3 regions of the Actinoplanes sp. NPDC004185 genome follow, and region 1 is predicted to be linked to each of the others. Evidence: riboswitches for the same ligand, from Rfam matches in the RefSeq annotation. Region 1 holds a riboswitch; each other region holds the start of a gene.

Region 1 (3,777 bases):
TCGGCGTCAGCGCCGCCCTGATGAACGACCTGCCGGGTGAGCGCAACGTGGTCCTGGGCTGCCTGGCCATGGGCATGTCCCCGGCCGAGGTCAAGAGCAAGACCCAGGACATCATCGACTTCTCCGGCATCAACGAGCGCGGTGACTTCAGCTCGCTGCCGATGCGGACGTACTCGTCCGGCATGGGGGCCCGGTTGCGGTTCGCCATCGCGGCCGCCAAGCAGCACGACGTGCTGCTCATCGACGAGGCGCTGGCCACCGGTGACGCGAAGTTCCGCCGGCGCAGCGAGCAGCGGGTCCGCGATCTGCGCGCGCAGGCCGGCACCGTCTTCCTGGTGAGCCACAGCGAGCAGTCGATCCGCGACACCTGCGAGCGGGCCATCTGGCTGGAGTCGGGCCTGATCCGCGCCGACGGCCCGACCGACGACGTGCTGAAGGAGTACGAGGCCTACGTCAAGCGGTAGGCCCCGCACCCCCTGGAGTCAGCGCATCGACATGTGCACGTGGTTGGTGTGATCGCTCGACGGGTCGCCGCCGGCACCGGAGTACGACTTCCAGCCGCTGCTGGGCAGCCAGATCCGCCGGTACCAGATGACGTAGAGGATCCCGAGCCGGCTTGCGTTGTGGATGAAGTAGTTCGCCAGCCGGTTGCCGTAGTCCTTGCTGGCCCCGGTCGCGTCGCCGCCGAAGCCGCCCTTGTCGGCCGCCCAGTCGCAGGCCCGGCCCTTCGGGTGTTCACCGCTGTTCTGGTGGCGGAAGCAGGCGATGAAGTGGTTGAAACCGTCCTTCTTCGCCTCCTGCATCGCGTGCAGGGTGCGCGGCGTGATGCAGCCGGTCGTGGTCGGGTCGTTGACGCTGCACGACTCGTCCGGCAGTGAGCCGTCGGAGTTGCGCGGTGCGGCCGCGGCCAGTGAGCTGCTGCCACCACCGCTGGAGGAACCGCCACCGGACGACGAGGAGTCGCTCGTCCCGTTGGCGGCATTGGCGGCCTTCAGCGCGGACTCGGCCTGGTTCTTGCGCTTGGCCATGACGGTGAGCTGGCGCTGCTGATCGCGGACGGCGGTGTCGATCGCCGTCTTGGCCTGCGCCTGCTGGTCCCGGCTGTCCTTCAGGTCACGCACCGCGCGGTCCTGCTTGACGGCGATGGTCTCCAGGGTCTGGGCGCGGTCCAGCATGCTGCCGGTGGAGTCGGCGGTGATCATCGCCGTCATCGGCCCGAGCCGCCCGGTGCGGTACGCCCGCTGGACGATCTCGTCCAGCGCCGCCTGCTTGGGGCCGAGCTGGGTGTCGAGCTCCTTGAGCTTGGCGGACAGCTCCTGCTGGCGCTTCTTGGAGCGGTCCAGCGCCTCCTTGGCCTCGACGAAGCCCTTGGACGCCGCCTCGAGCTGCTTGATGAGGGACTTCGAACCGCCCTCGCCGTCGTCGCCCGAGTCGCCCGGCGCGGCGAAGGGTCGGGGTGCGGCGGAGGCGGAGGTCGGGGCGGCGAGCGCCAGCCCCGAGGTGGCGACGAGGACCGCGAGGACGGTCGCTAATCGCCGGCGGACAGGGTTGAACCTCACGGACATTCCTTCCGTCGGCCGCCGACCGAGTTAGCTGACGGGTTCGGGACGGAAGCGATCCCTACCGATCGCGCGGGGGTGCGCGGATCGGATTCACCCCATTACTCGAGTGGTTCCCCGGCTCGCCGTGCGGCGATTAGGCGGCGGTCTGCGCTGAGACCGTGACGAACACTACCCAGCAATGCTAGGAATCGACAGTCGTCACACCGAGCGCAATCGATCGTGCACACAAGGTGAGGGACGGCGGAAAGAATGCAACGACTCACATTAATGCGTCGTTACGGGCTATGACCTGCGTCATTTCATTGATCGGTGACGGAAAGTCGTTGCCCGGTAACCCTTTTGCCGTTCGCGGCAGCACTGCCAGTTCGGGCGTTGTCAGGTAAGCTGGCCGCCGGTCACTGCCAGAAGGCGCTGCCCCCAAGGCGCCGGCAGCCCACCATCTAATCGTCGCAAGATGAGCCGGGGAACCACAGAACTACCGGGGTGAATCCACGAGTCAGTGGTAGGGATCGCTTCCGTCCCGAACCCGTCAGCTAACCCGGCCGGTGGTCACGCGGAAGGATTCTGAATGACGGCAAGACCCCGCCGGTGGCTGATCCTCGCCCTGGCACCGCTCGCCGCGGTCACGATGATGCTCGTGCCCGCATCCCCGGCGAACGCCGGTCCGGACGGCACCAACTCCACCGCCGACGACGGCGACGACAACCCGATGCTGAACGACGTGCTGGACTCCACCGGCCGGCGTTATCTGGCGGCGAAGTCGGCCGTTGCCAAGTCGACCAAGACCCAGCTCGGTCTGGCCCTGAAGGTCAAGAACGCCGAGGCGAAGCGCGACCTGCTGCTGCCCGAGGTGGGCGCGGTCGCCGCTCAGCAGTACCGCACCGGCGGCATCTCGACCATGGGCTTCCTGCTCAACACCAGCAGCCCGGACGGCTTCCTCAAGAAAGCGGTCTCCCTGGAGGAGATCAACGCCCTCAACGACGGCAAACTGCGCGAGCTGGACCAGGCCATCGACGAGGTGACCGCCAACAAGACGCGCCTGGACCAGGAGGTCAAGGCGCAGAAGCAGAACCTCGCGCTGATGGAGAAGCAGAAGGAGTCGGCCGAGAAGGCGCTGGCCCAGGTCGGCGGCACGTCGGTCACCGGTGGCTTCGTGGACGTCAAGTCCAAGATCGCCGCGCCCGCACCGCGCAACTCCGACGGCGAGTTCGGCCCGGAGTCCTGCAACGTCGACGACCCGACCACGGGCGGCTGCATCACCGCGCGGACCTTCCACATGTACAAGGAAGTGAAGAAGGCGAAGTTCAACCGGTTCGTCGGTTGTCACCGCAACGGCGGTCCGTTCGAGCATCCCAAGGGCCGTGCCTGCGACTGGTCCCTGCAGAAGAGCGGCTTCTCACCCTGGCACAACCAGGACACCCGGGAGTACGGCAACAACCTGATGGCCTTCCTGGTGCGCAACGCCGACCGGCTCGGCATCCTCTACGTCATCTGGAACAAACAGATCTGGTTCCCGGCCACGGGCTGGAAGACGTACCACGGCCCCAGTGACCACACGGACCACGTACACGTCTCGATGCTTTAGCGCGGTGAGCGCAGAGAAGCCCCCGTCCTCCTCGCGGAGGACGGGGGCTTCTTCGTGGCAGGATCAGACGCCGGTGGCCCGGCGCACCGGGGCCCGACCGGCCGGCTGGCTGGGCGCGGGTCCCGTCGGCGGCGCCGGCGGGATCGGCAGCACGACCGGCTTCACCTGGGTGATGGTGACCTCCTTGCCGTGGTGCAGCAGGTCCAGACGCGCCGACCCACCGCCGTTGCGCAGCGAGTAGGTCACCTCGTCGGCGGTGACCTCCACCCGCAGCCGCAGGCCACGCCAGAGCAGCGAGAACTCCAGCGCGTTGATCCGGCTCGGCAGCCGGGGCGCGAAGGAGAGCTGCCCGTTGAAGTCACGCATGCCGCCCAGGCCCGCCACCAGGGCGATCCAGGAACCGGCCAGGGATGCCACGTGCACGCCGTCCCGGGCGTTCTGGTGCAGGTCGTGCAGGTCCATCAGGGCGGCCTCGCCCAGGTAGTCGTGGGCCAGCTCCAGGAAGCCCACCTCGGCGGCCATGACGGCCTGGATGCAGGCCGACAGCGACGAGTCCCGCACGGTACGGGCGTCGTAGTACGCGAAGTTGCGCGCCTTCTCCTCCGGGGTGAAGGCATCACCTCGCAGGTA
Region 2 (3,777 bases), on a different contig from region 1:
CCGGTACGTCAAGATACGCGAGGCCGCCGGCAAGAGATCACTTGATGTCCACCCTTTCTGGACCTTCGGGGGAAAGGCTGGTCAAGACGGGTAGACCTCCGGGTTCGGACGCCCCCCGGCGGGCCCGGCCGAGGCCTACGCTGAGCACACCCGTCACCGCCGAAGGTGAGCACACATGGATCTCGCGACCCTGGCCGCCGGCCCGGCCGCCAACGTGTCCGCTCCGGAGCCGCCGTCGTGAGCAGGGTGATCGTGGCGGCGATGGAGGCGGCCACGGTGGCCGCGCGGGCCGCCCGGGTGCTGGTCCGCCCGGTGAGCAGCCTGGCCGAGCTGACCACGCTGGACCGGATGCTGGCCGGCATCTGGCAGGACGACGCGAGCGGCCCGCTGCTGAGCACCGAGCTGCTGCGCGCGCTGGCGAAGTCGGGCAACTACGTGGCCGGTGCCTTCGACGGCGGCACCCTGGTCGGGGCCGCGGTGGCCTTCTTCGCCGCCCCGGGCGAGCGGGAGCTGCACAGTCACATCGCCGGGGTGTCCGCCACCGCGGCCGGGCGCAGCGTCGGCTTCGCGCTCAAGCAGCACCAGCGGGTCTGGGCGCTGCAACGCGGCATCAGCACGATCAGCTGGACCTTCGACCCGCTGGTGGCCCGCAACGCCTACTTCAACCTGGCCAAGCTGGGCGCGATCCCGACCGAGTATCTGGCGAACTTCTACGGCCCGATGCACGACCGGATCAACAGCGACGACGACAGCGACCGGTTGATGGTGCGGTGGGATCTCGCCGCCCCGGCCGTCGTCTCCGCCAGCGCGGGCAAGCCGGTGCGCTGCGTCCGGCCGGCGACCGCCACCGTGGCGCTGCGCCGCTCGGGCACCGGCGGGCCGGTGCCGGGCTCGTTCCGGGGGCAGACCGTGGTGGTGGCCGTCCCGGAGGACATCGAGACCCTGCGCCGCCGGGCTCCGGGCGCGGCCAAGGACTGGCGGGTCGCCGTACGGGAGACGCTGAGCACCCTGCTCGCCGACCGGTTGCGCTTCGCCGGCTTCGACCGTGACGGCTGGTACGTCCTCACCCGCGGCCCCGAGGAGTACGGCCGGTGACATCGACCGGCTTTGCCCCGATTCTGGCCAAGATCAAAAGAGGGCAAAAGCTGAGAACAACGTCACGTTAGGCCCCGGAGGTTGGCCCCGCGCCGGGGAACGTGGTTACGGTCGGCCGGTCCGCTGACGCGGGCCCCGCGGTCGGTAACGCCGAGTCCTGCCGCCGACCGGGCTGGGACACCAACTCAGGCATGGAGCGGGGGACCCACAGGTTCTCCGGCGCGCCCAGCGCGCCTCGGGGTGAAGCCGCGGCACCACAGCGGCCGGGCAACCTCAGCCCGAACCCGACAGCTGACCTCGCAGGCGTGGAGGTTCATTCAATGGCACAGATCCACAAGCAGTCCCTGCGCGCCCTCGGTCTGGTCGTGGCCGGCGCCGCGGGCACCGTCGCCCTGCTGGGCCCGGCCTCCCCGGCCGCGGCGCAGTCCGGCGTCAACTGGGACGCGGTCGCGCAGTGCGAGTCCGGTGGCAACTGGAGCATCAACACCGGCAACGGCTACTACGGCGGCCTGCAGTTCAGCCGCAGCACGTGGAAGGCGTACGGCGGCGGCAAGTACGCGAGCACCGCCAACAAGGCGAGCCGCGCGGAGCAGATCCGCATCGCCGAGAAGGTGCTCGACGGCCAGGGCATCGGCGCGTGGCCGGTGTGCGGCAAGAAGGCCGGCTCGACGAAGTCCTACAAGGCCAAGAACACCGGCGGTTCGTCGTCGGCCGGCAAGAAGGCCACGGCGTCGCGCACCACCACCCACAAGAAGTCGGCCACCCACAAGAAGTCGGCGGTGACCAGGCACTCCTCGGTCAAGGCCACCGGCCGGCACTACACCGTGAAGTCCGGCGACACGCTCGCCAAGATCGCGGCGGCCCAGCACGTCAAGGGCGGCTGGCGCTCGCTGTACCAGCTCAACCGCGCACAGCTCGGCGGCAACCCCAACCTGATCTTCCCCGGTCAGCGTCTGTCGCTGTGATGAGCCGGCCCGGCTGCCTTACCCCCGTGGGGCAGCCGGGCCTCACGGTCTCTTGACCGTCCCCTTACTGCTTTACTATGTTCCTAGTAAAGCAGTAAGGGGACTCCGTGTTCGTCTTCCGGCTCGACACCCGCTCCGGCGTGCCGCCGTACCTGCAGCTCGTCCAGCAGGTCCGCCAGGCGGTGCTGCTGGGCTTCCTGCAGCCCGGTGACCGCCTCCCGCTCATCCGCGAGGTGGTCGAGGACCTGGCGATCAATCCGAACACCGTCGCCAAGGCGTACCGGCAGATGGAGCAGGAGAAGCTGGTCACCGGCCGGCCCGGCCAGGGCACGTTCGTCGACGAGCAGCAGTCGGCCGCGATGCCGCCGTCGACGTACACGTCGCTGCACCGCGGCCTGGCGACCTGGCTCCGCCGCGCCTACGCGGCCGGCCTCGACGAGCAGGCGGTCAACGCGCTCTTCGCTTCCGTCCATCAGCAGACGAGGAACGAGGAAGTGGCGTGACCGCAACCGAGTTCGCGCTGCGCACCGACGCTGTGGGCAAGCGATACCGGAAGGGCTGGGCGCTGCGCGACTGCACCCTGGCCCTGCCGGCGGGCGGCGTCATCGCCCTGGTCGGGCCGAACGGCGCGGGCAAGACCACGCTGCTGCGCCTGGCCGTCGGGTTGCTGGCCCCGAGCACCGGCACGGTGGAGGTCCTCGGCCACGACGTCACCGCCAGCACCCTTCAGACTCTGTCCCGGGTCGGCTTCCTGGCCCAGGACCACCCGCTGTACAAGCGCTTCACCGTCGCCGAGATGCTCCATTTCGGCCGGGCCTGCAACCTGCGGTTCGACCAGGGGCTGGCCGAGCGCCGGCTGGTGAAGCTGGGCATCCCGCTCGACCGCCGGGCCGGCACGCTGTCCGGCGGCCAGCAGGCCCAGGTGGCGCTGGCCCTGGCCCTGGCGAAGCGGCCGGACCTGCTGGTCCTCGACGAGCCGGTGGCCAGCCTCGACCCGCTGGCCCGGCACGAGTTCCTCCAGGTCCTCATGGGCGCGGTGGCCGAAGGCGGCGTCACCGTCCTGTTCTCTTCTCACGTCGTGCACGAGCTGGAACGCGTCTGCGACCACCTGATCGTGCTCAACCAGGGCAGGGTCACGCTCACCGGTGACATCGACACCCTCCTCGCCGAGCACCGGCTGCTCATCGGCCCGCGCACGGACCATGACCTCGACCGGTCCGGCGCCGTCGTGGAGGCCGTCCACAGCGACCGGCACACGACCCTGCTGGTACGCGACGGCGGGATCCCGGCCGCGCCCGGGTGGCAGGCCCAGCCGGTCGCGCTCGAGGACCTGGTGCTGGCGTATCTGCGCCGGCCGTCCGGGCCGGGCGCCGCGGTCACGCCGGGGGTGGCCGCATGACCGCCCGCACCGAGCGGCGAAAGGTGGGCCCAGCATGACGTGGTTGATCTGGCGCCAGCACCGGACCGAGGTCTGCGTCCTGGGTCTGCTCGTCGGCATGTTCGGCATCGCCCTGCTCGTGCTCGGGACGCACGCTCACGACCTGTTCCCCGGCGGTCCCGCCCGGTGTGCGGGAGCGGGCGGTGTCAGCGACGCCTGCGCGGCCTCCTTCCGCCGGCTCGACGAGGGGTACGGCTACGTCGAGAACCTCCTGGCGGCCTTCTACCTGGTCCCCGTCGTCATCGGTGCGTTCCTCGGTGCACCGTTGCTCGCCCGCGA
Region 3 (3,777 bases), on a different contig from region 1:
CTCCTGCACCAGCCCGGTGACCACGCCGACCGCGAAGGTGACGATGAGCAGCTTGCCGACGAGCTTGGTGAGCTGCCGGTAGCGGTCCTGGCCGGTGCGCAGCCACGCGAGCTGCAGGCCCGCGGCGGTGCCGGCCAGGCTGATCGACAGCGGCACGAAGAAATAGTGGTAGATCGTCACGACCGCGAACTGCAGCCGGGTCAGCTCGAGCACGTCCACGGATGGCCCCCTCTACGACGTTCCGTAGTAGATACTACGCCTCGTAGTACGACACTGTGCAGTAGAGTGGGTCACATGGCTTTGGGAGACCTCGAACGTGAGGTCATGACGCAGTTGTGGAACGCCGGCGAGCCGCTGACCGTGCGCCAGGTGCACGAACGGCTGAGCGGCGACCGCGAGCTGGCGTACACGACCGTGATGACCGTGCTGGACCGGCTGGCCAAGAAGGGTGTCGTCACCCAGCAGCGCGCCGACCGGGCGTACCGCTATGCCCCCGCGCAGTCGCGCGAGGAGATGACCGCCGCCCTGATGCTCGACGCCCTCAGCGCGGCGCCCGACGGCGTGCGGGACGCGGCCCTGGCCCACTTCGTCGGCCGGATCGACCCGTCGGCCCTGACCGCGGCCATCGAGGCGGCACGCAAGGACCGGGCCTGACGCTGTGACCGCGTTGCTGCTCGGTGCGCTCGGGCTGACCCTGTCGCTCGTGGTGCCGGGCATCCTGGCCGGCGCGCGCTGGCCCGACCGGGCGCCCGCGGCAGCCGTCGCGCTCTGGCAGAGCATCACCCTCACGGGGGTCCTGTGCGCGCTCGGCGTGGTCCTGGCCGGATCGCAGGAGCTGGTCAGTGAGCTGGGCTCCGACCGTCCGGTGGGTGCGGCCGCGCTGATCTTCGCGCTGGCCGTCGCCACGGTGATCATCGTGCGGCTGCTGGTGTCGCTCGTCCGGGTGAGCATCCGGTCCCGGGCCCGCCGGTCCCGGCACCGGCTGCTGGTCGACCTGCTGGACAGCGCCGAGCGCCACGGTGAGCTGCCGGCCGAGGTGCCCGCCGGGCTGCGGGTGCTGGACGGGCCGCTGCCGTTCGCATACTGCCTGCCGGGCCGTTCGCCGCGCGTGGTGCTCAGCGACGGTGCGCTGCGGGTGCTCGACGCCGAGCAGGTCGCCGCGGTGATCGCGCACGAGCAGACCCACCTGCGGCACCGGCACGACGTGGTCATGGAGTCGTTCACCGCGTTCTACCGGGCGGTGCCGCGGCCACTGCGCAGCCGGGCGCCGCTCGACGCCGTACACCTGCTGCTCGAGATGGTCGCCGACGACGCGGCCCGGCGGCGCTGCGGCGCGACGCCGCTGCGCACGGCGTTGGCGCTGCTCAGCGACGCGGTCAGCCCGGACGCCCCGGCGGAGCTCGGCAGCGCGGCGGCGGAGCGCCGGCGCCGGCTCGACCGGCTGAATGTCAGTGATCCGCGCCCGGTCACCGTGGGCCTGAGCCTGGCCGCGGCCACCGGCGCGGTCGGTCTGCTGGTGTTACCCACAGTGATTCTGGTATTGCCGTGGCTGGACCGGGCGCTCTCCGCCTGGCCGCTTTGACGGCTACTTTTCTTACGCTGCGTCAAGCAATGGTCGGCGCAGTGTGTCCTGATACCGCCGGGTTCAATTCGTCGTTGATCGGGAGTACGGTAATGCCCGGCTCGGCAGTCCCCCCTCGTCCCAACCCGGGCGAACTGACGGGCCACCGCCTAATCGTCGCGAGACGAACCGGGGACCCAGGAGTTCTGGGGTTAAGCCACCAGCAGCACGGTGGCCGGGCGCGCTTCCCGCCCGCACCCGTCAGCTAACCCGGTCGGCGGCCGAGGGAAGAAAGGACACTGCACCTACGTGAAACGGATTGAGGCGCGCAGCGCCGCAATTCTGCGCAGCATCGCCTGCGCCGTCGCCGCGGTCGGGATTCTTCTCACTCCCGGGGTGGCGAATGCGACACCGTCCCCGTCGAGCATCGAAAAGCAGATCGACGAGCAGTGGAACAAGCTGGAACCGGTCATCGAGCAGTACAACAACGTGCACAACCAGCTGCTCAAGAACCAGGCCCAGCTCCGGAAGATCGACAAACGGCTCGCACCGCTGGAGCTGGAGGTCGACCTGGCCATGTCGCAGGTGGGCAACATGGCGGGACAGGCCTACATGCAGGGCTCGCCCAGCGCCATGAAGGCCATGGTCGTCAGTGGCTCGCCGACCGGTCTGACCGAGAAGCTCACGTTCCTCGACCAGATCAGCCGGCACCAGCGTGAGTCGGTCTCGGGCGCCGCGAAGCTGCGCGACCAGCTCGCGGGCGACAAGCGCGACCTGGACACCCTGACCAAAGCCGTGGCGGCGCGCGACAAGGCGCTGGCACAGCAGAAGAAGGACATCCAGAAGAAGGTCGACGAGCTGCAGAAGCTGCGGATCAGGGCGTACGGCGCGGCCGGCGTCTCCGACGGCGCGTTCAAGACCGGCCCGTGCCCGGTCGACTACACCGACGACAAGGGCGGCCGGGCGGCGCAGAAGGCGTGCGACCTCATCGGCAAGCCCTACATCTTCGGTGCGGAGGGGCCGGGCGGCTACGACTGCTCCGGCCTGACCAAGGTGGCCTGGGCGGTGGCCGGGGTGCATCTCGAGCACTTCACCGGTGACCAGATCCATGCGGGCCGCGCGGTGAGCCGCAGCCAGCTGCAACCGGGCGACCTGATCTTCTACGGCAGCCCGGTGCACCACGTCGGCATCTATGTCGGCGGCAACACGATGGTGCACGCGCCACACACGGGCGACCACGTCCGCATGGCGTCGATCGATCGCAGCGGAGCCATCACCGGCATCCGCCGCCCGACCGGCTGAGGCCCGCACTCGGAGTTCTCGGCCGGTTTTCGGTTTTCCACCGGTCTGTCGAACGTGCCGTTCCGACAGACCGGTGGGACTCCGGAGCCTCGGCGGCGCTGCATTGACCGACATCGAGCTCTCCTTTCCGCGGCCAGAGTTGGCTACGGTCGGAAGATGTCTCCTGCTGCGGTGATACTGGTCGGTCTCGGTGGCGTCATCATCGGCGTGGCAACGACGTGGTGGTGGGGTGTTCGGCCCGCCAAGCAGGCCCTGGTCACCCTCGACCGATCCCGTGGTGACATCGATGATCAGATGCTGACGCTGCTGGCGTTGACATATGTCGACGCGGACGGAGAGCGCCGCCGATCTTTGCTGCTCGGGCGCATCACTCACGCCTTCGGGCCGGAGACCACGAATCTCGTGTTGGCTCGGGTGCCGCTCCTGCCGCACTGAGGCCGATGTGGTCGATCATCATCCTGCGAGACTGGGGGCATGTTTCCCGGCGCTTTCGTTCGCAACGTCACCGGCAACTGGGGCGACGACGGCCGGCGCTGGCTCGCGCGGCTGCCCGTTCTCGTCGAGGACGTCGCCCGGGAGTGGGGGCTCGCAGTCGGGGCGCCGTACCCGTTGAGTTTCAACTATGTCGCGCCGGCGCGGCGGGCCGACGGGTCGCCGGCCGTGCTCAAGCTCGGCCTGGCCGCCGCCGGCCACGTCGCGCTGGAGGCCGACACGCTCGGCTTCTTCGGCGGCCGGGCCGCGGTCGAGGTGCTGGCCCGCGATGACAACCGGGGCGCGCTGCTGCTGGAGCGGGCCGAGCCCGGCGGGACGCTGCGGGCCCTGGTCCGCGAGCACGACGAGCAGGCCACGGCCGTGCTCGTCGACATGATGCGGCGTCTGCACCGGCCGGCGCCGGAGGGGCTGGTGCTGGAGGA

The links. Region 1 has a riboswitch for cyclic di-AMP ahead of ACWEOZ_RS03380 (coiled-coil domain-containing protein). Riboswitches for the same ligand answer to the same signal wherever they lie in the genome.
Region 2: another riboswitch for cyclic di-AMP. It lies ahead of ACWEOZ_RS05215 (transglycosylase family protein); the one in region 1 lies ahead of ACWEOZ_RS03380 (coiled-coil domain-containing protein).
Region 3: another riboswitch for cyclic di-AMP. It lies ahead of ACWEOZ_RS16635 (C40 family peptidase); the one in region 1 lies ahead of ACWEOZ_RS03380 (coiled-coil domain-containing protein).

The regions. Positions count from the first base shown of each region.
Region 1 covers NZ_JBSGFR010000002.1:264,405-268,181, reverse strand. Annotated here, with positions in the region: gene ACWEOZ_RS03385 (ABC transporter ATP-binding protein) at 1-464, shown strand, start outside; gene ACWEOZ_RS03380 (coiled-coil domain-containing protein) at 483-1,565, opposite strand; cyclic di-AMP (ydaO/yuaA leader) riboswitch at 1,563-1,712, opposite strand; cyclic di-AMP (ydaO/yuaA leader) riboswitch at 1,990-2,125, shown strand; gene ACWEOZ_RS03375 (coiled-coil domain-containing protein) at 2,131-3,147, shown strand; gene ACWEOZ_RS03370 (glycoside hydrolase family 65 protein) at 3,211-3,777, opposite strand, start outside.
Region 2 covers NZ_JBSGFR010000003.1:259,639-263,415, reverse strand. Annotated here, with positions in the region: gene ACWEOZ_RS05220 (GNAT family N-acetyltransferase) at 238-1,095, shown strand; cyclic di-AMP (ydaO/yuaA leader) riboswitch at 1,264-1,416, shown strand; gene ACWEOZ_RS05215 (transglycosylase family protein) at 1,416-2,060, shown strand; gene ACWEOZ_RS05210 (GntR family transcriptional regulator) at 2,168-2,563, shown strand; gene ACWEOZ_RS05205 (ABC transporter ATP-binding protein) at 2,560-3,459, shown strand; gene ACWEOZ_RS05200 (ABC transporter permease subunit) at 3,494-3,777, shown strand, end outside.
Region 3 covers NZ_JBSGFR010000014.1:76,399-80,175, reverse strand. Annotated here, with positions in the region: gene ACWEOZ_RS16650 (cytochrome ubiquinol oxidase subunit I) at 1-219, opposite strand, end outside; gene ACWEOZ_RS16645 (BlaI/MecI/CopY family transcriptional regulator) at 295-654, shown strand; gene ACWEOZ_RS16640 (M56 family metallopeptidase) at 659-1,582, shown strand; cyclic di-AMP (ydaO/yuaA leader) riboswitch at 1,719-1,856, shown strand; gene ACWEOZ_RS16635 (C40 family peptidase) at 1,871-2,863, shown strand; gene ACWEOZ_RS16630 (hypothetical protein) at 3,020-3,298, shown strand; gene ACWEOZ_RS16625 (aminoglycoside phosphotransferase family protein) at 3,338-3,777, shown strand, end outside.